Regions from separate parts of the Streptomyces sp. NPDC003247 genome, predicted to be linked through region 1. Evidence: predicted binding sites of a transcription regulator. Region 1 holds the regulator's gene; the other holds the start of a gene.

The links. Region 1 encodes HspR, which represses chaperone genes until heat shock. Its sites were predicted from a motif close to TTGAGNNNNNNNNNCTCAA; they were not measured.
Region 2: the regulator HspR is predicted to act here: its motif matches at 2,631-2,649, upstream of lon (endopeptidase La).

What each region holds. Positions count from the first base shown of each region.
Region 1 is NZ_JBIAPF010000007.1:522,521-537,718, forward strand. Features, by position in the region: gene grpE (nucleotide exchange factor GrpE) at 1-526, shown strand, start outside; gene dnaJ (molecular chaperone DnaJ) at 560-1,732, shown strand; gene ACFYWQ_RS25880 (heat shock protein transcriptional repressor HspR) at 1,738-2,184, shown strand; gene ACFYWQ_RS25885 (Uma2 family endonuclease) at 2,394-3,053, shown strand; gene ACFYWQ_RS25890 (fibronectin type III domain-containing protein) at 3,090-4,805, opposite strand; gene ACFYWQ_RS25895 (hypothetical protein) at 4,934-5,578, opposite strand; gene ACFYWQ_RS25900 (DUF397 domain-containing protein) at 5,637-5,840, opposite strand; gene ACFYWQ_RS25905 (helix-turn-helix domain-containing protein) at 5,851-6,732, opposite strand; gene ACFYWQ_RS25910 (ATP-binding protein) at 6,894-7,331, shown strand; gene ACFYWQ_RS25915 (fibronectin type III domain-containing protein) at 7,364-9,100, opposite strand; gene ACFYWQ_RS25920 (sugar ABC transporter substrate-binding protein) at 9,415-10,527, shown strand; gene ACFYWQ_RS25925 (LuxR C-terminal-related transcriptional regulator) at 10,856-11,893, shown strand; gene ACFYWQ_RS25930 (LuxR C-terminal-related transcriptional regulator) at 11,856-12,839, opposite strand; gene ACFYWQ_RS25935 (helix-turn-helix transcriptional regulator) at 13,316-14,329, opposite strand; gene ACFYWQ_RS25940 (hypothetical protein) at 14,416-14,619, shown strand; gene ACFYWQ_RS25945 (hypothetical protein) at 14,625-14,963, shown strand.
Region 2 is NZ_JBIAPF010000002.1:892,077-907,274, forward strand. Features, by position in the region: gene ACFYWQ_RS08945 (response regulator transcription factor) at 1-545, opposite strand, end outside; gene ACFYWQ_RS08950 (spermidine synthase) at 670-1,368, opposite strand; gene ACFYWQ_RS08955 (GNAT family N-acetyltransferase) at 1,684-2,496, opposite strand; gene lon (endopeptidase La) at 2,672-5,095, shown strand; gene ACFYWQ_RS08965 (MarR family winged helix-turn-helix transcriptional regulator) at 5,477-5,974, shown strand; gene ACFYWQ_RS08970 (hypothetical protein) at 6,117-6,902, opposite strand; gene ACFYWQ_RS08975 (nitrate- and nitrite sensing domain-containing protein) at 7,271-10,243, shown strand; gene ACFYWQ_RS08980 (roadblock/LC7 domain-containing protein) at 10,240-10,743, shown strand; gene ACFYWQ_RS08985 (DUF742 domain-containing protein) at 10,740-11,168, shown strand; gene ACFYWQ_RS08990 (ATP/GTP-binding protein) at 11,149-11,793, shown strand; gene ACFYWQ_RS08995 (styrene monooxygenase/indole monooxygenase family protein) at 11,827-13,089, shown strand; gene ACFYWQ_RS09000 (NlpC/P60 family protein) at 14,136-15,198, opposite strand, start outside.

The DNA.
Region 1 (15,198 bases):
GGCCGGGCTGGTCGCCCAGCTGGACCAGGTGCGCACCGCGCTCGGCGAGCGCACCGCGGACCTCCAGCGGCTCCAGGCCGAGTACCAGAACTACCGCCGCCGGGTCGAGCGCGACCGGATCGCGGTCAAGGAGATCGCCGTCGCGAACCTCCTGACCGAGCTCCTGCCCGTGCTCGACGACATCGGCCGCGCGCGGGAACACGGCGAACTGGTCGGCGGCTTCAAGTCCGTCGGCGAGTCCCTGGAGACCGTCGCGGCGAAGATGGGCCTCCAGCAGTTCGGCAAGGAGGGCGAGCCCTTCGACCCGACGATCCACGAGGCCCTGATGCACAGCTACGCGCCGGACGTCACCGAGACGACGTGCGTGGCGATCCTCCAGCCCGGGTACCGGTTCGGCGAGCGCACCATCCGTCCCGCCCGGGTGGCCGTGGCCGAACCCCAGCCGGGGGCCCAGACGGTCAAGCCGGCCGAGGAGAACGAGACGGCGGCCGACGACAAGGAGAGCGGTGGCCCGGACGAGGGCTGAGCTTGAACCGACGCGAGAGGAGGGACGTCGAGGATGAGCACCAAGGACTTCATCGAGAAGGACTACTACAAGGTCCTCGGCGTCCCCAAGGACGCCACCGAGGCCGAGATCAAGAAGGCGTACCGGAAGCTCGCCCGCGAGTACCACCCGGACGCCAACAAGGGGAACGTCAAGGCCGAGGAGCGCTTCAAGGAGATCTCCGAGGCGAACGACATCCTCGGCGACCCCAAGAAGCGCAAGGAGTACGACGAGGCGCGCGCCCTCTTCGGCAGCGGCGGCTTCCGCCCCGGTCCGGGCGCGGGCGGCGGCTCCTTCAACTTCGACCTGGGCGACCTCTTCGGGGGCGCCCAGGGCGGGAACGCCGGCGGTTTCGGCGGCGGGATCGGTGACGTCTTCGGGGGCCTGTTCAACCGCGGCGGCGCCACGGGTACCCGCGCCCAGCCCCGGCGCGGCCAGGACATCGACACCGAGGTCACCCTCAGCTTCACCGAGGCGATCGAGGGCGCGACGGTCCCGCTGCGGATGACCGCACAGTCACCGTGCAAGGCCTGTTCCGGCACCGGCGACAAGAACGGCACCCCCCGGGTGTGCCCGACCTGCGTCGGCACCGGGCAGGTGGCGCGCGGCTCGGGCGGCGGCTTCTCCCTCACCGACCCCTGCCCCGACTGCAAGGGGCGCGGCCTGATCGCCGAGCACCCCTGCGCGGAGTGCAGCGGCAGCGGGCGGGCCAAGTCCTCCCGCACCATGCAGGTCCGCATCCCCGCGGGCGTCACCGACGGGCAGCGGATCCGGCTGCGCGGCAAGGGCGCCCCCGGTGAGCGCGGCGGCCCGGCCGGCGACCTGTACGTCGTCGTCCACGTCGACCCGCACCCGGTCTTCGGCCGCAAGGACGACCACCTCACCGTCACCGTGCCCGTCACCTTCACGGAGGCGGCCCTGGGCGGCGAGGTCAGGGTGCCCACGCTCGGCGGCCCGGCCCTGACGCTGAAGCTGCCGCCCGGCACACCCAACGGGCGCACCATGCGCGCCCGGGGCAAGGGCGCGGTCCGCAAGGACGGAACCCGCGGCGACCTGCTGGTCACCGTCGAGGTGAGTGTTCCCAAGGACCTGTCGGGGAAGGCTCGTGACGCGTTGGAGGCGTATCGCGAGGCCACCGCGGGTGAGGACCCGCGGGCGGAGCTGTTCGAGGCCGCGAAGGGAGCTTGAGGGTGATGGACGGCCGTCGACGTAACCCGTATGAACTGACCGAGGAGACCCCGGTCTACGTCATCTCGGTGGCGGCCCAGCTCTCCGGCCTCCATCCGCAGACACTGCGCCAGTACGACCGCCTCGGCCTGGTCTCCCCGGACCGTACGGCCGGGCGGGGCCGACGCTACTCGGCCCGTGACATCGAACTGCTGCGCACCGTGCAGCAGTTGTCGCAGGACGAGGGCATCAACCTGGCCGGCATCAAGCGGATCATCGAACTGGAGAACCAGGTCGCCGCCCTCCAGGCCCGGATGGCCGAGCTCCAGTCCGCGCTGGACGGCGCCGCGGCGGCCATGCAGCAGCGGGAGGCGGCGGTCCACGCCTCCTACCGGCGCGACCTGGTGCCGTACCAGGAGGTGCAGCAGACCAGCGCGCTGGTGGTGTGGCGGCCGAAGAAGGCCAAGGACTGACGGCGACGCGTCGACCCGTGTGAAGGGGCCCGGAGGACGAACCTCCGGGCCCCTTCGCGCTCGTCGCACGCGGACGAAACCGTTCCGCTCTCGCTCGAACGGGTGAACAGGTGGCATGTGGGCCGGTCGGAGGCACGGCCGTTCCTACGGTGATCGCGTTGCTTGTGCCGTGTGCACCCCCGGCCCACACTTGAGGAGGTGATGCAGCCATGACCGCTCTTGCGCACGAGAGGCCCGACACCATGACCGAGACCAGGACCCCGTCCGTGCCTCTGCCGGAGAACGGCCCCGATCTGGACGAGGTCCTGTGGCAGGCATGGAAGGCCATGGAACTCCCCGAGGGCTACCGCGCTGAGATCATTGAGGGAGCCATCGAGGTGTCGCCCACCGGCCGCTACTCGCACAGTCAGATCATCTTCCTGCTGAGGGAAGCCCTGGGAGATCACTTGCGGGGCGGGGATTTCGCCGTCCGCAACGACACGAACGTCATCCACGAAGGCTCGGCGTGGGTGCCGGATCTGTTCGTCGTCGCGCGGGACCCGGAGCGTTACGTGACCGATGACGGTCTGGGCCTCACCGCCGCCGGAGTGCGGGCCGTCTTCGAAGTCACCTCGCCCGGCAAGCGCAGCCTCGAACGGGACCGTGTGAGGAAGCGCCGTGAGTACGCCCGGGCCGGCATCCCCGTGTACGTCCTCGTCGACGACTACGACGGCCAGGGCGCCGTCACCCTGTTCACCGGACCCCGCCCCGACGAGGCGGACTGGGAGGACGTCCACCGCGTTCCGTACGGCACCGAGGTCACCGTGCCCGAAGGCCCCGCCAAGGGCTTTGTGATCGGTGAGGCGATCACGGGCCCGAAGCGGGGCTGAGGCGGATCGGACGGCGGATCGGACGCGTGGCGTGCGCTACGGCGCGGTGACCGCCGCGCCTCCGGCCGGCAGGGACTCGGTGCCGTCGGCGGCGACCGCGGTCACCCAGTAGTAGTGGGTGGTTCCGGTCCGCGCGGTCAGGTCTTCATAGGCCTGCTCGCCGTTGGCGACGTCGGCGAGCTTGTCGTACGTGGAGGTCTCCGGGTTCCAGCGGTAGACCCGGTAGCCGCCCGCTGCCTCGGGGGAGGACGCGTCGAGGCCGGTCCAGTCCAGCCAGACCTCGCCGTCCCAGCCCGGCCACACCACGGACAGCTCCAGGGGCGAGCCGTCGGGAGTCGGGACGCTCGGTGTCATGTCCAGCTCGGTCGCGGTCACGATCTGCGCCTCGCCGGTCCACCGGAACGCGGAGTTCCCGGCATCGTCGACGGCGTCCACGATGAAGCAGGACTCCTCACCGTCGGGAAGGACGGTGTACGCGTACGAGGTGGTGCCGGCCGGTACGGAGTAGCCCGCGGAGAGGGAGCACACCCGCTCATCGCCCTCGTCGCCCAGGAGCTCGCCCCGGCGGACCGTGTAACTCGCCAGGTCCGCGGTCGGGTTGGCGTCCCAGGTCACCTGGAAGCCGTACTCGGTCGGGGTGACGGTCACCCCGGTGACCGCGGACGGGGGCGTGAGGTCCCGGCGCTTGCCGCTCGCGGCGGCGGACCGCGCGGACTCGTTGCCCGCCGTGTCCAGCGCGGTGACGCGGTAGTGGTACGTGGCGTCCTCGGCGGCGGTGGTGTCCAGGTACGAGGCCTGGTCCGTGCCGGTGCCGATCCGGGTGTACGTGCCGTCGGCGCTCGCCGCGCGGTACACGCCGTACGACGTCGCTCCCGTGACCTGACTCCAGTTGATCCGCAGGCCCCCGGACTCGCTGTTGACGTACAGCCCGGCGGGCACGCCCGGGGCGGTCCGGTCCACGGTCGTGACGGTCTTGTCCGCCGTGCCCGCCGACTCGTTGCCCGCCTTGTCGTAGGCGCGCAGCTCATAGGCGTAGGCCGCGCCGGTCACCGGGAGGGTGGTGTCGGTGTACGTGGTGGAGGCGGTGGCCGCCAGCCTGGTCCAGGTCGCGCTCTCGGCGGGCCGCCGGTAGACCCGGTACCCCGCGAGGTCCATCTCCTTGTTCGCCGCCCAGGTGAGCTTCGCCCGGCCGGCCGCGGTGTCGTAGGCGGCGGCGAGGCCCGTCGGGGTCAACGGCTTGACCTTGTCGACGGTGGCGGTGGTGCGGGGCGCGTACGTGAAGCCGACGTTGGCGCTGCCTGTCCAGTTCACGTAGTCGACGCGGAGGGTGTGCTTCCCGGCGGACAGGGTCAGGTTGACGGTCTTCGTCACCGTCGTCGACCCGTTCTTCCAGATGTCGACCTTGCGGACACCGTCGACGTAGACGCGGAGACCGTCCTGGACGGCGGCGGTGAAGGCGAAGGGCCCGCCGGAGCCGAAGTCGCGGGTCACCGTCCAGCGGACGCCGAAGTTGTTCGACGGGACGCCGGAGGCCGGGGCCTTGGCACCCCAGTTCTCGCTGATCGCGGCGTCGCATCCGGTCTGCTTCGGCGTACCGGAGAACGTGGTGTTGGCGAAGATCTGCCGCTGGTAGACGGGCGCGGTGCAGGTCGTGGCGGCGGAGGCGGGCGCGGTGGTGACGGCGAGCAGGCCGCCCGCGGTGACGAGCACGACCGTGGCAGCGGCGGCGGTCGTGCGTCTTGCTCGGTTCATGCAGTCCTTCGGTCCGTTTCGGCGACGGCGGTCATCGGCCGTCGCCGGGACGGACTGTTCAGGAGGGTGCAAGGTTGTACGGCGGCTGCCTGAGGTGCTGGAGGGGGGCGGGGAGGGGGCGGGTGGGCTCAGGACTCCCAGTAGTCGCTCAGCACGCAGCCGTCGACGAGGGCCGACTCCGTCCGGTAGTCGCTCGGCGGGGCGAAGTCCTCGTCGCAGGTGAAGAAGGCGAGTTCGGAGTGCGACAGGGCCTCCACCTGGTCGTCGCCGACCGGGACGACCACGATGTTCTCCCCGACGGCGAACTCGTCGCCACTGGCCTTGGCCTGGGTCTCGAACTTCGTCATGTCCGACACCGTCAACAGGGCTATGGGGTAGGTGAAGTCCTTGCACACGGCGCGGTCCGTGATCCCCCAGGCGGGGTCCGCCGCCTCCTCCGTGCCCCAGGCGGTGGCCGATCCGTCGTGCCCGGCGTCGTAGGCGTCGCCCGTCTCGACCTCCTTGCACGAGGTGTACAGGTCGACGTACCGCGCGAGGGCGGTGGTGTCCGTCGCCTCGGGGAGCGCGCCGTCGAAACCCTGCTCGGTGGTGCCGGCGCCCGACACGCTGCCGGTGGCCGGCTCCGTCGTACGGGCCCAGCTCGGCGCGGTGGTCGCCCCTGTGGTGTCGGCGGCGGCGCTGTCGTCGTCCTCGCATCCCGTCACCGCCGTCAACGCGACCAGTGTGATGCCGACCGTGAGTGCCCGCCTGATGCCCATGGTGTCCCCGGTCAACGCGTGAAGATCGCCTTGACCGTACACGGGCATCCCGGCGCGTCCCTCCGGTCGTTGTTCAGGAGGGTGCAAGGTTGTACGGGGGCTGGCGGAGGTGCTGGAGGAGGGCGGCGAGGGGGGTGGGGGTGGTGGCCAGGACCGTGTCCGGGGCGTCGCTCTCGCGGAGGCGGATTCCGCCGTCGGCGGTGGGGGCGAGGTAGAGACACTCTCCTTGCGGGCCGCCGCTGAACGACGACTTCTGCCAGGTGAGGTGCTCAGACATCCGGGCCTCCTCAAAGGGTGTAGAGCAGGTGCTGGATGAGAGCCAGCGAGTCCTTCACGGAGTGTGCTTCCGGGGCCAACGATACGTCGACGGGGGCGAGGGCGTACTCGGCGAGACTCTCGAACAGCGTCCCGTACTGGACCTGGCTGGCGCGGTCTCCCAAGTACTGCATGCTGCCGAACTGTTCGAGCACCACTGTGCCCAGTTCGGCGACGGCGGGGACGACGTGGACGAAGCTGCTGGAGAGAGCCGGGTGAGCCCGCGAGGTGAAGGGATAGATCTGCACGGTGACATTGGGCAGCCGAGCCAGCTCGATCAGACGCAGCAGTTGACCGCGCAGCACCTCGGTGCCGCCGAATCGCATGTGCAGAGCGGATTCGTGGATCACGGCGTGCACGGCGGGCGGGTCGTCGCGGGTGAGCACGCGCTGTCGCTCCATGCGGAACTTCAGTGCCTCTTCGATCCGTTCGAAGCCCAGGCCCGGGGTGGCGAAGAGAGCCCGCGCGTAGTCCACGGTCTGGAAGAGACCCGGGATGAGCAACGGCTGGTGCACCCGTAGCGCAACGGCGCCTTCTTCCAGCTCCGCCATGTTCAGCGGGCCCTGCTCCATCGGCTTCTTGTAGGCGGTCCACCAACCCTTGCCGGTGGCCTCGGACATGGCGACAAGGGCGTTGACGTAGGTCTCATCTTTGCATGCGTAGAGACGGCAGAGTTGGCGGAGCCGCTCCGTCAGGATCGTGGTCTTCGCGGTCTCGATCTGGCTCAGCTGGGCCCGGCCCATACCGATCCGCTCGGCGGCCTCACCAGCACTCAAACCTGCTTTTTCGCGCAGGTGTTTGAGTTCGAAACCGAGTCGCCGCTGACGTTCGGTGATGGTGGTGCGCAGTCCCACGGTTCACTCCTAGTCCGGTCGTCAAAGTCTCTCCCTGTCGGGTGAGTTCGTCCACCGATCTAGGTAGATAGCTTGAAAATTGTAAACCTCTATCTCTACCGTGAGTGTGGAACCGGTCACTCACCGGAATCGCTCCCCTGTGCCGTGAAGGAGCCGCCCTCATGAACCCAGCCCGCAGTGCCGCCCATCGGCCCACCCAACTCCTCTGGGAGTACAGCCTGTTCGCCCCCGCGGACGTGACCTCGCCCCGCGTCTGCCGGGACTTCGTCCGCGCCGTCCTCTTCACCCACGACCGCGAGCCCCTCGTCACCCCGGCCGCCCTGTGCACCTCGGAACTCGTCACGAACGTGCACCTGCACACCAAGGGCACGGCCATGCTCCGGCTCCGCCTCACTCCGGCGCGGCTGCGCGTCAGCGTCTTCGACGAGAGCCCGGACCCGCCGGTGGTCGGGTACCCGGCGGCCGGGGCCGTGGCCTGCTGGGGGAGGGGGCTCGCGCTCGTCGAGGAGATGGCGGATGTGTGGGGGGTCGCCGAGGAGCGGGCGGGGAGGTACGCGAAGGGGGTGTGGTTCGAACTGGGGCCCGCGACAACGGCGTGAGCGCCGGGTGCGGGCCCCGTGATGCCCGTGGGCTACGGCGCGGTCGACACGGCCCCGGCCGCCGGGAGGGACTCGGTGCCGTCGGCGGCGACGGCGGTCACCCAGTAGTGGTGGGTGGTGCCGCGTTCTGCGGTGAGGTCGTCGTAGTAGCGGTCGGCGGCCGCAGTGTCGGCCAGCTTCTCGTACGCGGAGGTCTCCGGGTTCCAGCGGTAGACGCGGTACCCGCCGGCCGCCTCGGGGGAGGACTCGTCGAGGCCGGTCCAGTCCAGCCAGACCAGGCCGTTCGACTCCGCCCACACGCTCAGTTCCAGCGGTGAGCCCGCGGGCGTCGGAACGCTCGGCGTGAGGTCGAGTTCGGTCGCGACCTGGCCGGCGGCCTCGCCGTTCGCACGGAAGACGGAGTTGTAGTAGTCGTCGACGACGTCCACGACCAGGCAGGCCGTCTCACCGTCCGGGACGGTGGTGTACGCGAAGGAGGTGGCGTCGGGCTGGTCGTCCACCCAGGCGACCGCCTTGTAGGAGGTGCAGGACTCGCCCTCCCCGTCGGCCTGGAGTTGCCCCCGGTAGACCGTGTAGTGGTCCACGTCGGTCGCCGGGCTGGGGTCCCAGGTCAGCTGGAAGCCGTACTCGGTGGGGGTGGCGGTCAGCCCGGTCAGGGCGGGCGGCGGGGTGAGGTCACCGCGCGATGCCTTGACCGCTGCGGACTGCGCGGATTCATTGCCGGCCGAGTCCAGCGCCGACACGCGGTAGTAGAAGGAGGCCCGCTCGGCGATCGTCCTGTCCACGTAGTAACTGCCCTTCGTGGTGCCCACGAGGGTGAACGCGCCGCCGGGTTCCGTCGCCCGGTACACCCGGTACGAGGCCGCGTCCTCAACCACGTCCCAGCCGGTGTAGGCACCTTCCGCCAAGAGGGAGCCGTCGATCCGCGTGATCGCGGCCGGTGCCGTCCGGTCGACGGTTACGACCTCCTGGTCGAGGCTGCCGCCCGACTCGTTGCCCGCCTTGTCGTAGGCGCGGATCTCGTAGTAGTAGAGGTGGCCGTCCGTCGGCGGGGTGTCGGTGTACGAGGTCGCCGTCGTCGACGTCAGCCGAGTCCAGCCGCCGTACTCCATGTTGCGGTAGACCCGGTACCCGGCGAGGTCCATCTCCTTGTTCTTCGCCCAGGTGAGCTTCATCTTGCCGGTCGTCTTGTCGTAGGCCGACGAGAAGCCGGTCACGACCAGGGGCTTCACCTTGTCCACCGACGCCGAAGTGCGCGGCGCGTAGGCGAACTTGACGTTCGCCTTGCCCGTCCAGTTGACGTAGTCGATGCGGAGGGTGTGCTTGCCGTGCGGGATGGCGATGTTCAGCGTCTTGGAGACCGTCGACGAGACGTTCTTCCAGAGGCTGATCTTGCGGACGCCGTCGACGTACACCCGGATGCCGTCCTGGGCGGTGGCGGTGAAGGTGAACGGGCCGCCGGAGCCGAAGTCGCGGGTGACCGTCCAGCGGACGCCGAAGTTGTTGGACGGGACGCCGGAGGCCGGGGCCTTGGTGCCCCAGTTCTCGTTGACCGCGGCGTCGCAGGCGGTCTTCTTCGGGGTGCCGGAGAAGGTGGTGTTCGAGAAGATCTGCCGCTTGTAGACGGGGGAGGCGCAGGTGGTCGCCGCGGCGGCGGGGGTGGCGGTGGCGGTGGTGACGAGGCCGCCGGTCAGGGCGAGCACGACGGCGGTCGCGCGCCTGGTTAAGACCCCGCGGGCGGGGCGGTTCATGCGGTTCATGCGGTTCATGCGATGCGTCGGATCCTCTGTTCGACGAAGGACGGCAGGTCGGCCGTCCAGTGATCGACTCGCCAGGGGTCGCCGTGGTTGTGCGGTTCCTCGGGGTTTCCTGAGACGCCGTCGAGTGAAGGGCCCGTAAAGGGTGTTTGGAGGGGAGTTCGCCTCGTCTCCATGTGTCTTCACGCGCTAAGCGGAGGGTGATGTTGCTACTTCGTTAAGTAGTACCGCTTGACGTCGGTGGTTGCCGACGCGTTGGCTTTTGAAGCACCTGGGTCAACATGCCGAACCCATGTCCGGAAAACGCACCTGAAGTGAGCCCCCTAATGCGCCGTCGTATCGCCATGGCCGTGGCCGCCTCCACGCTGTCCCTCTCGCTCGCCGGATGCGGGATGCTGAGCGCCACAGAGGACGCCGCCGACGCGACGCCGACCAAGGGTGACGACATGGTCATCGGCATGCTGATGCCGGAGAAGACGAACACCCGGTACGAGGAGTTCGACTACCCCATCCTCAAGGAGAAGGTCGCCTCCCTCACCAACGACAAGGGCAAGGTCGAGTACGCCAACGCGGCCGCCGACGCGGACACCCAGGTGACCCAGATGCAGCGGATGATCGACGACCAGGTCGACCTCATCCTGCTGGACGCCGTCGACGCGGAGTCCATCGCGGACACCGTGCAGAAGGCCAAGGACGCGGGCATCCCGGTCATCGCCTACGACCGCCTGGCCGAGGGCCCGATCGACGCGTACGTCTCCTTCGACAACGAGCTGGTCGGCGAGGTGCAGGGCCGCAGCCTCCTGGAGGCGCTCGGCACGGCCGACACCTCCGACCAGATCGTCATGATGAACGGCTCGCCGACCGACCCGAACGCCGCGCAGTTCAAGGCCGGCGCGCTGAGCGAGCTCCAGGACCAGGTGACGATCGCCGAGTCCTACGACACCAAGGACTGGAGCCCGGAGGTCGCCCAGTCCCAGATGACCGAGGCGATCGAGAAGATCGGCGCGGACAACCTCGCGGCCGTCTACTCCGCGAACGACGCCATGGCCGGCGGCATCCTCAAGGCGCTGGAGGCCGCGGGCGTCAGCGACTCCGACCTGCCGCCGATCACCGGCCAGGACGCGGAACTGTCGGCGGTGCAGCGGATCGTCAGCGGCCAGCAGTACATGAGCGTGTACAAGCCCTACCCGGAGATGGCGGAGGCCGCCGCGGAGATGGCCGTCGCCAAGGTGCGGGGCCGGGAGATCCAGTTCGACTCCCTCACCCGTGACACGGTCGACAGTGCCACCGACAAGGACATCCCGGCCCAGCTGGTCACCGTGGTCGCGCTGACGAAGTCCAACATCGAGAGCACGGTCGTCGCGGACGGCATCTACGACGTGTCCGACATCTGCACCGCCAAGTACGAGGCCGCCTGCGCGGCCATCAAGCTCAACTGACGCCGACGGCACGGCGGAAGGGAGGGGGGCACGCGCATCGCGTGCCCCCCTTCCGCGTGCCCCGGAGCGCCGGCGGCGCCCGCGTTCCGCCGCCCGCCCCTCACCGCCCGCGTTCCGCCGCTCCCCGCCCCGAAACCCGGGCGGAACGGGCGGGCACGAAACTTCTGACACCCCCAACTTGTTGCAGTGCGAACGGCGGAGGCCGGGAGATACCCGTATGTACCGGGGTATTCCAGCGGACCGGGCGGTCCGAGCCGTGTTGCGGTGCCGGTCCGGGCCGCGCATAGTTGCGCTGCGGAAGTGGCCGACAGCGGGGGTGGGATGGGCGATGGCCGGGCACGGGACGGAGGAGCATCCTCACGGTGCTGACCGACTGTGCGAGGCCGGGGATCGCGTGTATTCCCGGGCCGTACGGCGGGGCCGTGTGCCGCGCCGGGACGCCGAGCCGGTGCCCTGTCTGCTGGAGCTCGCCCTGCTCCACCCGGACCCCGACGACATGGACTGGCTGGTGCCGACCTCCCCGCAGGAGGTCATGACCCGGCTGCTGCGCGGACTGTACGACGAGGTCAGCGCGAGCCAGCGGCGGATGGGCTCGGCGGTGGCCGCCTTCGAGTGGTACGCGGGCCTGGGCGGACCGGCGCCGGCCCCGGTGGCCGGGGAGGGCGCGGCGATCCGCGTCCTGGACGGTGCCTCCCGCATCCAGGCGGCCCTGGACCAGGCGACGGACGCGTGTACGACCGAGGTGCTGACGGTCCAGCCCGGCGGCATCCGGCGCGAGCACGAGCTGTCCGAGGGCCTGCACCGGGCGCTGGCGCTGCGCGGGCGGGGCGTGCGCATGCGGGACCTGTACAACCATGTGGCCCGGCACGGCCAGGGCCTGCTCAACTACCTGGAACTGATGGGCGACACGGTCGAGGCGCGGACCCTGGACGAGGTCGTCGACCGGCTGATGCTCTTCGACCGGACGGTCGCCTTCATCCCCGCCAACGCCGACCGCACGATGGCGCTGGAGCTGCGCCACCCGGCCCTGATCGCCTACCTGGTCACCGTCTTCGAACGCCTCTGGCGGCTGGCGATCCCGCTGACCGCGCCGCTGCCCGACACCCGGATCGAGGGCATCTCGCACCGGGAGCAGTCCATCGCGGCCCTGCTCGCGGAGGGGCACCAGGACGCGGTGATCGCGGAGCGGCTGGGCATCAGCGTCCGCACCTGCCGGGCGCACATCGCCCGTCTGTCGGAGACGCTGGGCGCGGCGAGCCGTACCCAGCTGGGCGTGCGGATCGCGCAGGTGGGCCTGGACGGGCACCTGCCCGAGGTGGCCGCGCCGGTCATCGTTCCCGGTCGAGGATCCCCGACCGTCCGATGAGGTAGCCGAGCTGGGCGCGGCTCTCACTGCCGAGGGTGGCGGCCAGTTTCGCGATGTGGACGCGCGCGGTGCGGACGTTCATGCCGAGGCGGTCGGCGATGACGGTGTCGGTGTGGCCCTCGACGAGGAGGGCGGCGATCGCGCGCTGGCGGGGGGTGACGCCGTTGAGACTGGGCTGCCGGACGGCCTCCGGGTACATCGGTGTCGCGAGCCGCCAGAGGCGGTCGAAGACGGTGGCGAAGTAGTCGATCAGGGCGGGGTGGCGGACCTCCAGGGCGAGGGTGCGGTCCCTGCTGGCGGGGAGGAAGGCGACCGTGCGGTCGACGACGAGGAGACGCTCGGTGATCTCGTCGAGGGTGCGGGCCTCCACGTCGCCCCGCAGCCGTTCGTAGCGCGCCTGGACCGTGGGGATGTGCCGGGTGGTGTGCTGGTAGAGCGTGCGGATACGGCCGCCGCGGTCGAGGAAGGCCTGGTCGCGGTCGAGGGCCTCGGCGTGCACCTCGGGCGGCGGGCCCACGTGGCTCGCGTGCGGCTGGATGGCCAGCACCTCGCCGGTGGCCCGCGTCATGGTGCGCGTGAGGACCTGGTTGATCCGGCCGAGCCCGCTGATCAGGACGAGTTCGGCGGGGTCCGCCGGGTCGGCGCCGGGTACGGCGAGCGCGAGGAGCGGTGCGAACGCCTCGGCGAGCCGGGTCTCCTGCCGGCGCCGGCGGGCTATGTCCTCGGCGACGGCGCGCAGCAGGCGGGGCAGGGCGACGGCCGGGGCCAGCGGGTGCAGCCGGTGCGGGTCGCCGGGGCCGGGCCGCAGGAGCCCGGCGTCGACCAGACAGGGGTACTGCTCCGCCTCGTGCGCCGGGACGCCGCCCGACCGCAGGGCGCGCGCGTAGAGCTCCAGGGCCGCCTCGCAGGGCCCGTCCGGACCGTGGTCGTGCGCTGCCGCAGTCACGCGTGACTCTCTCCTCGGGTGTGCGGTGCTCCCGGTTCGGCGTGCGGGGTGGTGGCGGGGGTGGCGCGGCCGGCCCGGGGGTCGGTCGGGCCGGGGCCGGGGGCCGGCCGGGCCGGTGGGGTTGGTGGGGAGCACCGTGGGCTGGTGGGGGGGAGCGGGGGTGGGGGCCGATGGGCTGGCGGTGTGGGGAGTGGGGTGGGGGCCGATGGGCTGGTGGGGGCGGTGGGACCGCCAGGGCCGGCGGGTCCCGTGCGACGGGTAGGGCGATGCTGCCCGGGCGGGTGGTGCGGGATGCCCGTGGGGGTCGTGCGGGTCGGCCGGGCGGGTGGTGCGGGATGCCCGTGGGGGTCGTGCGGGTCGGCCGGAGGGGTGGGGCGGGACGGCCGTAGGGGTCGGGTGGGACGGCCCGGAGGGGTGGGGTGCCATGCCCGGAGGGGTGGGGCGGGCATGGCGGTCCGGGCGTCCCGGCGGGTGGGTCAGTGCTCCCGGTCGAGGATTCCCGACTGGGCGATGAGGAAGCCGAGCTGGGCGCGGCTGCCGCTGCCCAGGGCGGTGGCGAGCTTGGCGATGTGGGCCCGGCAGGTGCGGACGTTCATCCCCAGCCTGCGGGCGATGGCCTCGTCGACGTGCCCCTCGACGAGGAGCTTGGCGATGGAGTGCTGGATGTCGGTGATGCCGTCCGGATCGGTCTCGTACGGTGTCCCGGCCCTGAGGGGCACCGCGCGGCCCCACATGAACTCGAAGACCTTGGTGAGGTAGCTGACGAGGCCGGGGTGGCGCAGTTCGAGGGCGACCTGCCGGTCGTCGCGGATGGGGATGAAGGCGACGGCCTCGTCGCAGATGATCAGGCGCTCGACGAGTTCGTCGATGGTGCGGTACTCGACCTTGCCGTCGGTGAACTGGTCGACGTAGGCCAGCCGGTCGGGGCTGTAGCGGGCCGTGTGCTGGTAGAGGGTGCGGATGCGCACGCCGCGCTCGATCAGCGGTCTGTCGCGCTCCAGGGCCTCCAGGAGCCGGTTCTCGGGGCTGCGGCGGCCGCTGGGCTGCACGGTGAGCATCTCGGTGCGGCACTGCGAGGTGGCGAGGTCGAGCGCCGCGTTGATCCGGTCGAGGCCCTCCAGCACGGTGATCGAGTGGGTGGGGGCGGTCTCCTGGGCGCTGAGGGCCATGAAGGGTTCGAAGACGTCGGTGAGCGCGATCGACAGCCGCCGGCTCTCGGTGATCTCGCGCTCGAGGGGGTGCAGCCGCTGGGCCAGGGCGATGGACGGGGGGACCGGCCGCAGCCAGTTGGCGTCGTCGGGGTCGGGGTGGAGGAGGGCGAACTCCATCAGGCAGGGAGCGGGTTCGACGTCGGCACGGAGGATGCGGCCGGTGCGCAGGGCGTTCGCGTAGAGACGGCTTCCCTCCTCACACAGCTCGGTCACCGCATGGGGATGTGCCGCCTTAATCCCATTTGTTGCCAAATCTCCACCCCCCAGGGTCCTGAACATGCAGGAACATGATGCACCGATCGTGTGGCCATGACGTGCCTGAATGAGCCATCGTCTTACTCGACGGGGGAAGAGGGGACCTTCAAGTGAGGACGAAGCCGACTATGCGTAAGAGAATGCTTCGCTCGGTGCTTGTCGCCGCCTTCTCCGCCGTTGTGGCCGTCGGAACGCTGGCCGGCCTCTCCGAAGCGAAGAGCGACGCGCACAAGACGGGTGGTGCTCAGACCGTGATCGCCGCGGTCGCCAGTGAGGACACGCAGGTCGTCCCCCTTGACAGCAGGTGGGACTGATCACGATGACCACACCACCCGACGATCGTTCGTTCCGCCGCGAGATGGCCACCGCCTACCGCTCCGGCTGGCACTTCATCGACCTGGTCACCGCCATCCCCCACAGCGGCGACTCGTTGATGGTGACCGTGTTCGGAGAGCCGGTGGTCGTGACGCGGGACGACGACGACGACGTACGGGCCTTCCGGTGCCTGCGGCGGCCCCGGGGCGCGCCGCAGCCCGTCCGGTGTGCCATCCGGTACGGAATGATCTTCGTGAACCTCGATCAGCGTGACCACCAGCTGGCGGAGCCGGTGAGCCCCGCCGTCCCGAGGACCATCTCAGCCACCCCCCGCAGTGCCTGACGCGATTCCCCCGTCGTAACAGATCGCCTCAGGCGCTTCCCCCCGCAGCGGCGTCACCGTGACCTGAACACGGTGACGCCGCTGCAGTTTGCGGTGACATGTCGGGGTACGGAATCCCCGCGCGGTGGCCGAAAAGCGGTGGGTGTGGAACTGGTCACCCTCGGTGCCGACCGGTGCTGACCGGGCGGTCGGCCCGCCTTTCCGTCCGCTCCGCCCGCCCCGCGGCCTGCCGGTC
Region 2 (15,198 bases), on a different contig from region 1:
AGCAGGTCGAACTCGGTGGGCGTGAGGTGCACGTCCTCGCTGCGCACCCGCACCCGGCGCTGGGCGTGGTCGATCTCCAGCTCACCGAGGCGCAGGATGCCGGAGCGGGGCGTGGCCGCCGCGAGCGCCGCGCGCTCCACGCGGCGCAGCAGCACGTGCACGCGCGCCGCCAGCTCCCGCATCGAGAACGGCTTGGTCATGTAGTCGTCGGCGCCCACGCCGAGCCCGACCAGCATGTCGGTCTCGTCGTCGCGCGCGGTGAGCATCAGCACCGGCACCGGGCGGGCGGCCTGCACACGACGGCAGACCTCCAGGCCGTCGAAGCCGGGCAGCATGATGTCGAGGATCAGCAGGTCGGGCTGCCAGGCCTCCGCCGTGTCGACGGCCGCCGGGCCGTCACCCGCCGTTTGCACGAGGAATCCCTCGGCGCGCAGGCGGGCCGCGATGGCGTCGACGATCGTCGGATCGTCCTCGACCACCAGAACGCGGCGCTGTGCGCCCGGGGTCGCCGTCGTGCCGTTGTGCGAGGTGTGTGTCTGCTCCATCGCCCGCCCCTGAGGTGTGCTTTTCCGGGACCAGTGGGGTGATCCCTTGATTGCGCATGACTGCGGTTGACGCCTCAATGATCGACGTCAGGGCAGCAGCGTACGGGGAGTCACCGCGCCTTTGCTATCCGGGTACGACGGCGAGGTGCACGACGTCCGGCACGCCTCGGGCAACCGGGATCTCTTCGGTACGCACCCGTTGGAACCCGGCATTTCTCAAGGTTCCTTCGAATTCAGGCGCCGGCTGCGCGGACCACACGGCCAGTACCCCGCCGGGCCTCAACACCCTTGCGCAGCCCGCGAGTCCGGCCTCCGAGTAGAGCCCGCCGTTGCCTTCGGTGACGGTCCAGCCGGGCCCGTTGTCGACGTCGAGACAGAGCGCGTCGAACGTGGCGGAAGTCTCATTGACGTAGTCGAGCAGATCCGCTTCCACGATCGTCGTGCGCGGATCGGCGAGGGCGGTGCGGGAGATCGCGGCGAGCGGGCCGTCGAGGTGCCAGTCGACGACGGCGCGTTCCCGCTCCACGACCGTGACGCGTCCCCAGCGGGGGTCGGCGGCGGCGTGCGCGAGCGAGAACCCGACGCCCAGGCCGCCGATCAGCACGTCGGGTGCGGGGCGTCCGTCCAGCGCGGTCAGGGCGGCGTCGACGAGCAGCCGCTCCGAGCGGCCGTCGGAGGTGTCCATCAGGAAGCAGCCGTTGGCGATGATCTGGAGCAGCTCCCCGTGCCGGCGCAGCACGACCTCGCCGTACGGGCCCTCACGACGGTCCAGGACTTCGGGCCGGCCGCCGGGTTCGGGGGACAAGTCGCGGGAGAGGGGCATCGCCCCATCCTGGCACCGGGGGCGGGGGAGGGCGGGGGATTTCGGGGGGCCGGTCTCGGGCCCGTTCTGTGCCGGGCCTCGGTCCTCGGGCCCCTGGTCCTCGGGCCTCGGGCCTCTGCCCTCGGGCCCCTGCCCCGGGCCTCGGCTCCCAGCCCCTGGCGCTCGGCTCCGGTCCCTGGTCCTCGGCCCTCGGCTCCGCTCCTCAGCCCCCGGTTCCCGGCCCTCGGCTCCGATCCTCGGCTCCAGTCCCCCGGCTCCGATCCTTTGCCCCGGTCCCCGGACCCCGGCCCTCGGCACCGGTCCCCGGCCCCCCGGTCACGAGTCGCCGCCCCCGCTCGCACCCAGGAACTTCGCGCTCGTCAGCGGTGCCACCACCGTCCAGCCCAGCGATTCGTACAGCGCGCGCCCCGCCGGTGTCCCCGCGAGGACGCCGGTCTCCGTGCCCTCGGCCGCCGCGGTGGCCGTGAGCGTGCGCATGACGGCGCTGCCCAGGCCGCGGCGGCGGTGCCCGGGGGCGGTCTCGATCTGGTCGAAGACGGCGGTCGCGCCGGTCGGGGCCACCTGGCCCCGCGCGGCGAAGGAGCCGTCGGGCGCGGTGACCAGCACGCGCGTGACACCGCCGCGCGTCCACACGCGCAGCCGGTAACCGTCGGGCGCCTCGGCCGGTCCCGCCTCGGCCGGTCCCGCCTCGGCCGGTCCCGCCTCGGCCGGTCCCGCCTCGGCCGGTCCCGCCTCGGCCGGTCCCGCCTCGGCCGGTGCCGCCCCGGCCGGTCCCGCCTCCGCCGGTGCCGACCTCGGTCCCCCTTCCGCCGCTTCCGGTGCCGTGCGCAGTGGCAGCGTCATCAGCCACCCCGGCTCCGGGTCCACCCACCAGCCGGGGCCCAGCCATCCCGCGGTCACTGTCGGGTCCCGGAAGACCTTGAGCCACACGCCGGCCCCGGTCACCCCGTCCGCGACCTCGCGCACCACGCCTTCCTCGACGTCGTCCCCGATCCGGGCGAGGACGTGCCGCGACACGTGCGCGGCCTGCCCCACGTCGACGGTGAACCCCCAGGGCCGCCGCACGGGCGGAGAGGCCCCGCGCGACACGACCCACCCGTCCACCCAGGCCCGTACGATCCCGTCCACCCCGACCTCCGTAATGGCCAGAAAAGGCATTCACCACTTACGCGGAACGACTGTACGGCGCCGCGCGCCGGGCCCGGCGGACGTGATCGCTCACAGCGAACGACCCCGCGGGAACATTCGCGGCCGCCCGTGCATTGAGTCGGCATAACTCAACTTGACTGCCGAAGGGGAGATCATGGCTGCTGAGTCCGCAGCGTTCACACCGCTCACCCTGCCCGTACTGCCGCTCGACGACGAGGTCGTGCTGCCCGGGATGGTGGTACCGCTGGACCTCAACGACGCCGATGTGCGCGCCGCGGTGGAAGCGGCCCAGGCCGCCGCCCGCTCGGAACCCGGGAAGCCCAGGGTGCTCCTGGTGCCGCGCATCGACGGCACGTACGCGAGCACCGGCGTGCTCGGCACCGTCGAGCAGGTCGGCCGGCTGGCCGACGGCGACCCGGGCGCGCTGATCCGCGGCCGCGGCCGCGTCCGGATCGGCGCCGGCACCACCGGCCCCGGCGCTGCCCTGTGGGTCGAGGGCACGCGGCTCGACGAGAAGGTGCCCGAGCCCCTGCCCGGCCAGGTCGCCGAACTGGTCAAGGAGTACAAGGCGCTGGCCACCGCCTGGCTGCGCAAGCGCGGCGCCTGGCAGGTCGTCGACCGCGTCCAGGCCATCGACGACGTCTCCGCGCTCGCCGACAACTCCGGCTACTCGCCCTTCCTGACCACCGAGCAGAAGGTCGAGCTCCTGGAGACGGCCGACCCGGTGGCCCGTCTGAAGCTCGCCACCCAGCAGCTGCGCGACCACCTCGCCGAGCAGGACGTCGCCGAGACCATCGCCAAGGACGTCCAGGAGGGCGTCGACAAGCAGCAGCGCGAGTTCCTGCTGCGCCGTCAGCTGGAGGCCGTCCGCAAGGAACTGCGCGAGCTCAACGGCGAGAGCGAGGGCGAGGAGTCCGACGACTACCGCACCCGGGTCGAGGCCGCCGACCTGCCGGAGAAGGTCCGCGAGGCCGCCCTCAAGGAGGTCGACAAGCTGGAGCGGGCGAGCGAGCAGTCGCCCGAGGGCTCCTGGATCCGCACCTGGCTCGACACCGTCCTCGAACTGCCGTGGAACGAACGCACCGAGGACGCCTACGACATCCAGGGCGCCAAGGCGGTCCTCGACGCCGAGCACGCGGGCCTGGAGGACGTGAAGGAGCGGATCACCGAGTACCTGGCGGTGCGCAAGCGCCGCAGCGACCGGGGCCTGGGCGTGGTCGGCGGACGGCGCGGCGGTGCCGTGCTGGCCCTGGTCGGCCCGCCCGGCGTCGGCAAGACCTCGCTCGGCGAGTCGGTCGCGCACGCCATGGGCCGCGCCTTCGTCCGCGTCGCCCTCGGCGGTGTCCGGGACGAGGCGGAGATCCGCGGTCACCGGCGTACGTACGTCGGCGCGCTGCCCGGCCGGATCGTCCGCGCGATCAAGGAGGCCGGTTCGATGAACCCGGTCGTCCTGCTCGACGAGATCGACAAGGTCGGGTCCGACTTCCGCGGCGACCCGGCGGCGGCCCTGCTGGAGGTGCTGGACCCGGCGCAGAACCACACCTTCCGCGACCACTACCTGGAGGTCGAGCTCGACCTGTCGGACGTCGTCTTCCTCGCCACCGCCAACGTCCTGGAGGCCATCCCCGAGGCCCTGCTCGACCGTATGGAGCTGGTCCGCCTCGACGGCTACACCGAGGACGAGAAGGTCGTCATCGCCCGTGACCACCTGCTCCCGCGCCAGCTGGAGCGGGCGGGCCTGGACAAGGACGAGGTGACCCTCGACGAGAGCGCCCTGCGCAAGCTGGCCGGCGAGTACACGCGCGAGGCCGGCGTGCGCACCCTGGAGCGGTCCGTCGCCCGGCTGCTGCGCAAGATCGCCGCGCAGCACGAACTGGGCGAGCGGGAGCTGCCGTTCACCGTCACCGAGGCGGACCTGCGCGGTCTGATCGGCCGGCCGCACCACGTGCCCGAGTCCGCCCAGGACCCGGCCGAGCGGCGCACCTCGGTGCCCGGCGTGGCGACGGGTCTCGCGGTCACGGGCGCGGGCGGCGACGTGCTGTACGTCGAGGCGTCGCTGGCCGACCCGGAGACGGGCGCGGCGGGCCTGACCCTGACCGGTCAGCTGGGCGACGTGATGAAGGAGTCGGCGCAGATCGCGCTGAGCTTCCTGCGCAGCCACGGCGCCGAGCTCGAACTGCCGGTCGCCGACCTGAAGGACCGGGGCGTGCACATCCACTTCCCGGCGGGCGCGGTCCCCAAGGACGGCCCGAGCGCGGGCATCACGATGACGACGGCCCTCGCGTCCCTGCTGTCCGGACGGCTGGTCCGTACGGACGTGGCGATGACCGGCGAGGTCTCGCTGACCGGGCGGGTCCTGCCGATCGGCGGCGTGAAGCAGAAGCTGCTCGCCGCGCACCGCGCCGGGGTGACCACCGTGATCATCCCCAAGCGCAACGAACCCGACCTGGACGACGTCCCGGCGGAGGTCCTGGACAAGCTGGACGTCCACGCCGTCACCGACGTCCGCCAGGTCCTGGAGCTGGCGCTCGCCCCCGCGACCAGCGGAGCGACGCCGGAGGTTCCGGTCGCGGCGTGACGGACGCGTCCGGAGGGGATAGGCCCGGGTCCCGTGAGGGAGGCCCGGGCCTTCGCCCGCCCGGCCGCCACCGGGCCACGGAGTCGCGGCGTCGCGGAGTCGCCAGGCCACGGCGTCGCGGAGTCGCCAGGCCACGGCGTCGCGGAGTCGCCAGGCCACGGCGTCGCGGAGTCGCCGGGCCACGGAGTCACCGAGTCACGGCGTCACGGAGTCACGGAGTCAGCGAGCCACGGAGTCGCGGAGTCGCGGAGTCACCGGGCCACGGCGTCACGGCGTCACGGCGCCAGGGAGTCGCGGGGCAGCTGCATGCCACGGCCGCCCTCGGCCCGGGGTGCGGCTACGCACGTAGAATCGGCACGGAACCGGATCAGGAGCGCTGACGTGCACGAGGACGGAAACGGCGACGGACGCGGGGGCGCATCCGAGGTGTCGCGAAGAGGTGTGGACCAGGAGTTCCTGTCCCTGGAGCGGGAGCTGACGGTGCTGCTGCGCCGCGCCCGGGCCAACCAGGGCGAGATGGCCCGCGAGGTGCACCCGGACCTGGAGTCCGCGGCGTACGGCCTGCTCGTCCGGCTGGAGGAGTGCGGGCGGCAGCGGGCGACCGAGCTCGCCGCCTACATCGGCGTCGGCAAGGCCACCATGTCCCGCCAGCTGCGCGCGCTGGAACAGCTCGGCCTGATCGCTCGCGCGCCGGACCCGGCGGACGGGCGCGCCTGGCTCGTCGACCTGACCGAGGAGGGCCGCACCCGGGTCGGCCGGGTCCGCGAGGCCCGCCGGGCGCGGTACGTCAGCCAGCTCGCCCACTGGGACCGCGGTGAGGTGGCGGAGCTGGCCCGCCTGCTCCACGAGCTGAACCAGGGCATGGCCAAGCAGGCCTGAACCGGCGCACGGGCCGGCCCGCCTGAACCGGCGCACGGCCGAGCCGGCCCAAGCAGGCCCGAACCCGTGCGCGGCCCAGGCCAGGCCTGGGCCAGGTCCAGGCCGGGCCCGGGCCATGGCCAGGCAAGGCCCAGCCCCCGCCTCACAGCTCCACGAAGACCGCCGTCGCGTCGTCGTGCCGTTTGGCGCGGCCCAGGAACGTCCGCCCGGTGTCCGCCCGCTCCAGCTCCCGCACCCGTTCCACCAGCGCGCGAGGGCCGTCCTTGCGGACGTGGCCGAACAGGTCCCTCCAGTCGCCCTCCCGGAAGGTGTCCACCCACCGCGTCACCCCGTCGCTGAGGGCCGCCAGGGCGGCCACCTCGGAGCGCGGGACGGCGCCGGTGACCGCGCGGGCCGCCACCGCCGGGTCCGCGGCGGCGGTGAAGAAGCCGCCCTCCTTGTTGCGGACCCGCGTGTCGCAGATCTCCGCGCTCGCCAGCAGCGCCGGCGGGACGAGCGCCAGGCGGTCGTCCAGGACGGGGGTGACCGTGCCGTCGGGCGAGGCCAGCAGGAGCGCCGAGTCCGACAGGACCAGGTACTCCACCGCGTCCGGGGACCAGCGGGCGAGAACCACCGTCGCCTGGGGCGTACGCGGGTGAGAAAGGTCACAGGTGCCCGAGTGGGCGTCGGCGGTACGCGTCAGGGCGAGGGAGAGTGCCTCGGCCAGGGGAACATCCGGGAGTGAAACGGTCAGTTCGGTCAGGGCGCCGCCCAGACGCGCCGTGTACCAGGGGACCGAATGGAGACAGCCCGTGCCGCTCCGGGGCGGCGTCACGCCGTCCAGCAGGACGAGTGAACCGCCCTGACCGGAGGCGGGAAGTCCGACGCTCGCGAAGTCCTCGTTGGGGTAGGCCCGATCACCGGGCTCCGACACAAGTTCCGTGCGCATCCCGCCAGTCTGCACGACCCCTTCACACCCTTCGCGAAAGGCTGGCAACACTCCCCGGGCGGGCGCACCGTCGCAGGTCAGGCGCCTGTTTTGGGCGGGAATAACGCACTCCGGGAAGGCGTGGCGGCGAATATTGCCAAAGCCCGCCGCCCACGTCCAACCGGCGCCCCGCGCAAGGGCCTCGCGGGTGCCTGAGTGACTTGCCCCTCAACTCCCCTCCGATGTTCACTCCTTCGGGTGGCGGGGCAGTCGATGCGCGACCCCTGCCCACCGGCACTGGGAGGGTCGGGGACCGTACCGGACGTACGCACCCGTTGACGGAGCGTCATCCGGCCCATGGGTAACACGAGTCAGGAATGCGAGCACCGGTGCAGAAGACGCGGCCTCGGCGCACAGGCAGCAAGACGGCCTCCGAGGGGGGCGCGGAGCGCACCCCTGTCGGAAAGGGCCGCCCGACCCACGTACGCAACCGGCTGATCGTCGCGGTGGCCGTGGTGGCCGCCGCCGTCGCGGGCGCCGGAGCCCCCTCCGTCCTCGACGCCTCCGGGCAGTTGAAGGACGCGCAGGATCTGGTGACCCTCGCGGAGCGGACCCAGGACGCGCTGGTCCTCGCGCAGTCGATCGCCGACGAGCGGGACGAGGTCACGGTCTACGTCGCGGCCGGCCGTACCAAGGCCTCGGCGCCCTCGACGCAGAGCAGTACCCGCGTGGACCGGCAGGTGCGGGAGCTGACCGCCGACGCCGACACGCCCGCCGGGCTCCGTGCGGAGCTCGCCGGACTCGCCTCCGTCCGGCAGACGGCCCTCACCGGCAAGAGCACGGCGCTCGAGGCGCACCAGGCGTACTCCGCCGCCATCACCGCGCTGCACGGTCTGGCCGAGCGGCTCGCGGAGCAGATGCCGCCCCGCGCGGGCTCCGGCGCCCACGCCCTCGCCGACCTCGACACCGCCGTCCAGCAGGCCGACGCGGCCCGCGGGCTGCTGCTCGCCGCGCTGAACGTGCCGACGTCCACCGAGAGCGTCTACGACCCCGTCACGGGCGTGTCGTCCACCGAGACGGTCTCCTCCGGCGGCGACGCCAAGCGGCGGGACGCCCTCACGGCCGCCGCCCAGCAGGCCCGGCTGCGCTCCGACGCGGCCCTGACGGCCTTCCGGGAGAACGCCCCGCAGCCGGCCGTCGACTCCTACGACTCCACCGTCACCGGCGGTGACGTGGAGGCCGCCGAGAAGTACCTGGCGGCCCTCACCGACCAGCCGGAACTCAGCGACGACGAGCTCGACACCAGCGTCAAGAAGCTGGACGCCGCGCTCTCCGCCCGGGTCGACCTGATGCGCGGCGCCGAGTCGTCGCTCTACGACCGCCGCACCAAGGACCTCGCCCAGCTGCGCGACGACGACGTCACCGCGCTGGAGATCCGCATCGCCCTGCTCGGCGCCCTGATACTGGTCGCCATAGGCATCGCCACCGCCCTCGCCCGCAGCCTCACCCGCCCGCTGGCCGTGCTGCGCCTCGGCTCGAAGCGGCTGGCCGACGCCGAGGACCCGGCGGCCGAGGAGCCGCTGCGGTTCACCGGCCGCAACGACGAGTTCGCCCAGGTCGTCCGCTCCGTCAACGCCCTGCACGAGCACGCCGTCGCCCTCCACGAGCGCGTCACCACCCTGGAGTCCGACCGCAAGCACCTCGTCGGCCAGCGCCAGAAGATGGCCGACGCCCGCGAGGGACTGCGCGCCGAACTCGCCGACGCCGCCGCCCGCCTGGAGCGGCTGCGGTCCAGCATCAGCGGCACCTTCGTCAACCTCTCCCTGCGCACCCTGGGCCTGGTCGAGCGCCAGCTCGCCGTCATCGAGGGCCTGGAGGAGCGCGAGCAGGACCCCGACCGCCTGGCCACCCTGTTCAAGCTCGACCACTTCGCCACGGTCATGCGCCGGCACAGCGAGAACCTGCTGGTGCTGGCGGGCACCGAGCACGTCCAGCAGCACGCCGGACCGATCCCGCTGGTGGACGTGGTCCGCGCCGCGGTCAGCGAGATCGAACGCTACGAACGCGTCCGCATCTCCGCGCTCCCGCCGCACGCGCACGTGGCCGGCTTCGCCGCCGACGACCTCAGCCACCTGCTCGCCGAACTCATGGAGAACGCCACCTCGTTCACCCCGCCGGACCTGCCCGTCGAGGTCTCCGGCTGGCTCCTGGAGAACGGCGAGGTCATGCTCTCCGTCCAGGACGAGGGCATCGGCATGACCGAGGAGCGCCTGACCCGCCTCAACAGCCGCCTCACCGAGTTCGACCCGGAGACCCCCTACGACCAGGAGGGCGAGGAGGGACTCGGCCTCGGCCTCTACGTCGTGGCCCGCCTCGCCCACCGGCACGGGGTGCGGGTGCAGCTGCGCGAGCAGAAGAAGGGCGGTGTCGCCGCGGTCGTCGTCGTCCCGACGCCGCTGTTGGCCACCGCGCCGGCCACCGCGGTCCCGGCGTCCTCACCGGCGCCCTCCGCGGGCCAGTCGTTCTCCCTGCCCGGCGCGGACGCCGAGGCCAACTCCAACGTCCTGCCGGGCCGCTCCAAGGAGACCGGCGACAGCGGCGACCCCCTGGTCGCCCTGGCCGAGAAGGCGGTCCGCGAGGCCGAGTCGCCCACCCGCGACCAGGCCCCGGACCGGTCCCCGGCCCCGGCCGAGTCGCCCACCGGCGACCAGGCCCCCGCACAGCCCCCGGCCCGGCCGGCGCAGTCCCCGGCCGAGTCCCGCACCGACGCGCGGACCACGCCGGAACCGCACTCCCGGTCCGAGACCACGATGGAACTCCTGCTGCCGGACCCGCCCGGGGAAGCGGACGGCACGCCGGAGGAACAGGGACCCGCCGCACCGGCCACCCCGCGACCCGGGGCCACCGACGGCGCGGACGCCCCCCAGGGGTCACCCGTCCCGGGCCAGGACGCCTCACAGGGACGGCCCGCCCCCGGCGACGGCGGCGGCGCGCACGGCGGGGACGGCACGGACGGAGTCAGGCCCGACCAGGGCGAGGCCGAGACCGCGGCGGAGGCGGAGGCGGAACACACCCGCACCCCCGACGCCCCGGAGGAACTCCTCACCGACAAGGGCCTGCCCAAGCGCACTCCCAGGATCACCGCACCCACCACGGCCCCACGCCAGCGGACCGGCTCTGTCGACGCCGACGCCCTCCGCCGCCGGCTGGGCGGTTTCCGTCGGGGGGCGGAGGCCGGCTACCGCGACGTCGAGGCGGAGATCGCCGAAGAGACGGGGCGGAACGCGGCACCGTCACCTCAAGCAGCACACGCACACGCCGAAGAAGACACGGGGGGCACAGTCGAGGAGGCAAGCAGTTGACCGCGCCCAGTACCTTCGGACTGAGCAGTGAAGCCCGAAACCTGCACTGGCTGTTGACCAACCTCGTGGAGGAAGTGCCAGGGATCCAGTCCGTCGCGGTCGTCTCCTCCGACGGCCTGCTCCTGCTCTCCTCGGACCCCGGGCGCAACGACGCGGCCCGTCAGGTGCAGGAGGCGAAACCCGCCGGTCCGCGCGGGTCCGCCGCCGACCTCGCCACCATCGTCTCCGGCATCGGCAGCCTCACCATCGGGGCCGCCAAGCTCATGGACTCCGGCTCGGTGAAGCACACCATGGTCGCCATGGAGGAGGGCAGCCTCTTCGTGATGTCGATCAGCGACGGCTCGCTGCTCGGTGTCCACGGCTCCGCCGACTGCGACATGAGCGTGGTGGCGTACCACATGGCCCTCTTCGTGGGCCGCGCCGGACATGTGCTGACCCCGGAGCTGCGCAGCGAGCTACGGCAGTCCCTGGAGTCCACGACGGCGGGGAGCACCCGATGAGCAGCTCTCCGAAGAAGGCCGCCGCGCTCCCGGTCCGCGGCGGCGACCGCAAGCCCGCCCGGGTACGCCCCTACTCGCTCACCGGCGGCCGTACCCGCTTCGGCCACGTCCTCCTCGTCGAGACGTTCGTGGCCACCACGGCCGAACTCGAGGCGCCCGAGGAGCGCAGGGAGCTGACGAACGGTTCCCTGACCACCCGGGTGATGCCGGAGCTGAGGGCCATTGTCGAACTGTGCCGCCGTATGCGTACGGTGGCGGAGATCGCCGCGCTGCTGAAGATGCCGCTCGGCGTGGTCCGCGTGCTCCTCAGCGACCTCGCGGACCAGGGAAAGATCCGTGTGTACGGCACCGGGACCGGTCACGGTACGGGCCGTCCCGACCGCGCTCTGCTGGAAAGGGTGCTGAGTGGACTCCGTCGTCTCTGACGCCGCTCGTGGCGTCTCCCCGTTCGTCGAGCCCGCGCCCGACGAGCCGTTGCAGCCCTGGCAGACGGACCGCACCCGGCCCCCCATCGCCACGAAGATCGTGGTGGCCGGCGGCTTCGGTGCCGGTAAGACCACCTTGGTCGGCACCGTCTCGGAGATCGAGCCCCTCCAGACGGAGGCGCTGATGACCGAGGCCAGCGAGGCCACCGACGACCTCACGGGCACCCCCGAGAAGGTCACCACCACGGTGGCCATGGACTACGGCCGCATCACGCTCGACGACGACCTGGTGCTGTACCTCTTCGGTACGCCGGGCCAGCAGCGGTTCTGGTTCATGTGGGACGACCTGGTGCGCGGTGCGATCGGCGCCGTCGTCCTCGCCGACACCCGCCGTCTGAAGGACTGCTTCCCGGCCCTGGACTACTTCGAGAGCTGCGGACTGCCGTACGTCGTCGCCGTCAACCACTTCGACCACAGCGAGCGGTTCGACCCGGAGGACGTGCGGGAGGCATTGACGATTCCGCCGCACATACCTGTAATGATCATGGATGCGCGCCGCCGGATCTCGGTGATCGAGACCCTCCTGGCCCTCGTCGGCCACGCGCTCGACGAAACCCCCGAGTAAGGCCCCCCCGGGCCACCTAGGAGACACCCCCGCATGCGGAAGATACTCGTCGTCGGAGCCGGTCAGTCCGGTCTTCAGCTCGCCCTCGGCCTCCAGTCGCACGGGTACGAGGTCACCCTGATGTCCAACCGGACGGCGGACGAGATCCGGTCCGGCCGGGTGATGTCGACGCAGTGCATGTTCCACACCGCCCTCCAGCACGAGCGCGACCTCCAGCTGAACTTCTGGGAGTCCCAGGCCCCGAGGATCGAGGGTGCCGGCGTCTCGGTGGCGGCCCCCGGCTCGCACGACCCGGGCCCGACCCAGCGCGTGATCGACTGGGTCGGCAAGCTCGACGGGTACGCCCAGTCGGTCGACCAGCGGGTGAAGATGGCCGGCTGGATGGAGACGTTCGCCCAGCGCGGCGGCCAGCTGGTGATCCACGGCGCGGCGGTCTCCGACCTCGACTACTTCGCCCGGGCCTACGACCTCGTGCTGGTCTCCGCGGGCAAGGGCGAACTCGTGCAGATGTTCGGCCGCGACGCGTCCCGCTCCCCCTACAGCGAGCCGCAGCGGGCCCTCGCGGTGTCCTACGTCCACGGTCTGGGCCCGCGCCCGGAGCACCCGGAGTTCGACGCGGTCCGCTGCAACCTGGTGCCCGGCGTCGGCGAGCTGTTCATCATGCCGACGCTGACCCTCTCCGGCCGCGCGGACATCCTGTTCTGGGAGGGCATACCCGGCGGTCCGCTCGACGTCTTCAAGGGCGTCAAGGACCCGGCGGAGCACCTCTCCCTGACCCTGGAACTCATGGAGAAGTTCACGCCCTGGGAGTACGCGCGGGCCACCGAGGTCGAACTGACCGACGCCGGCGGCACCCTCGCCGGCCGGTACGCGCCCACGGTCCGCAACCCGATCGGCCGCCTCCCCGGCGGCGGCCTGGTGCTCGGTGTCGCCGACGTGGTCGTCGCCAACGACCCGATCACCGGGCAGGGCTCCAACTCGGCGTCCAAGTGCGCGGCCGCCTATCTCGCCTCGATCCTCGAGCGGGGCGAGAAGGAGTTCGACGAGGAGTGGATGCAGGCGACGTTCGACCGGTACTGGGAGACCGCCCAGCACGTCACCAAGTGGACCAACGCGATGCTGGCCCCGCCGCCGGAGCACATCCTCAACCTCATCGGCGCGGCCGGTCAGCTCCAGCCCGTGGCGAATCGATTCGCCAACGGGTTCAACAACCCGGCGGACTTCGAGAACTTCTTCTACGACCCGAAGAAGACCGAGGCCTACCTGATGGAGGTCTCGGGCGCAGCGGGCGCGTAAGCCTGCGCCGGCCCGCCCCGGCCCGACGGCCCGTCCCGGCCCGGCGGGCCGACCGACCCGCCGGACGTCCGCCGGACCCTCCGGCCCCGCCGCCGACCCGCCGACCTCGGCCGCCGACCCCGGTCGTCGGTCGCAGGGCCGTTCGACCACTGCCGCCGTTCGGCCGCCGTCCCGGGGCGGCCGCTGGGCCCGGTCGTCGACCACCCCTGCTAGGCCGGCATGCCGAACCCCTGCCGCCAGGGCGGCGGGGGGTTCCGCCACCCCCTCCGACCGTCGGGCGGCATCTCAGCTGCACTTGGCTGCTCGGCCGTCGGCCGGTCGACTGCCGCCCCGGCCTGGCGTGCAAAACCGTGTCGCGAGGGCGACCGGAGAGCTCCGCCGCCACCGTCGACCGTCGGGTGACGGGGTCTCCGGCCGTAGGACGGCATGTCGGCTGCACTTGGCTGCTCGGCTGCTCGGCTGCTCGGCCGCCGGGTCGGTCGACAGCCGCCCCCGGCCCGGTCCGCGCGCCCGCGTCGCCAGGGCGGCGTGGAGCTTCGCCATCACCGTCGACCGTCGGGTGACGGGGTCTCCGGCCGTAGGGCGGCATGTCGGCTGCACTCAGCTGCTCAGCCGCTCGGCCGCCGGGCCGGTCGACAGCCGCCCCCCGGCCCGGTCCGCGCGCCCGCGTCGCCAGGGCGGCGGGGAGCTTCGCCATCACCGTCGACCGTCGGGTGACGGGGTCTCCGGCCGTAGGGCGGCATGTCGGCTGCACTTGGCTGCTCGGCTGCTCGGCTGCTCAGCTGCTCGGCCGCCGGGCCGGTCGACAGCCGCCCCCCGGCCCGGTCCGCGCGCCCGCGTCGCCAGGGCGGCGTGGAGTTCCGCCATCACCGTCGACCGTCGGGTGACGGGGTCTCCGGCCGTAGGGCGGCATGTCGGCTGCACTCAGCCGCTCAGCTGCTCAGCTGCTCGGCCGCCGGGCCGGTCGACAGCCGCCCCCCGGCCCGGTCCGCGCACCCGCGTCGCCAGGGCGGCGGGGAGCTCCGCCACCGCCCGCGGCCGTCGGGTCACAGCGCCTCCGGTCGGCCGTCGCGACCGACGGCCGGGATCGGCGGTCGGCCGTCGGGCCGTGCGGCGGCCCCGGTGTCCGGTCGGACACCGGGGTGCACGGGACCGGCCTCCGGTCGGCCGTCGGGAGGTGTGGGCTCTGTCTCCGGTCGGCCTCCGGATGGTGTGGGCTCTGTCTCCGGGCGGTCGTCGGGTGGTGTGGGCTCTGGCTCCGAGCGGCCGTCGGGTGGCACCGCTGACGTTGCCGGTGGGGTGTCGGGTGGGGCGGACCCCGTCTCCGGGTGGGCGTCGGGTTGTCCGGCCCCCGGGCGGGCGTCGGGGCGTACTGCTCCCAGGACCGGGGCGGCGGCGAGGGGGGAGACCTTGACGTGGCCGCCGGGGCGCGGGGCCTGGACCACGCGGCCCTTGCCCAGGTACATCGCCACGTGCGTGGCCTCGGGGAAGTAGATCACCAGGTCGCCGGGGCGCAGCTCGTCCAGCGGGACCCTGGGCAGCCGTGCCCACTGCTCCTGGCTGGTGCGGGGGATCGGTGCCCCGGCGGCCCGCCACGCCTCGGACGTCAGGCCCGAGCAGTCGTAGGACGCCGGGCCCTCCGCGCCCCACTCGTACGGCTTGCCGAGCTGCCGCACGGCGTAGCGCACCGCGCGGCCGCCCTCCTCCGAGGGGTTGCGGTCGTCGCTCAGCGCGCCCGACGCCATGAGCGTCTCCTGGGCCTTGGCGACGCCGTCGCGCTCCAGCTCGGCGAGGGCGGTGAGCTGGCCGGCGGTGAGGGAGGCGAGCAGCTTCTCCACGGCGTCCAGGCGGCGGCGCACGTCGTCGCGTTCCTTCTTCCGGCGTTCGGTGAGGGTGAGCTGGGCGTCGAGGGCCGCGCGCGCCCGGCGGGCCAGTCCGTCGGCCTTGCGTTCGCTGCCCTCCAGCCGCCCCACCGTCTCGGCCCGCTCCCGCGCCAACTGGCCGATCACATGCCCCTGGTCGAGGGCGTGCTGCGGATCGCGGGCCAGCAGCAGCCGTACGTAGGGGGAGATGTCGGTGGTGTTCTGGTACTGCTGCCGGGCCAGGCGT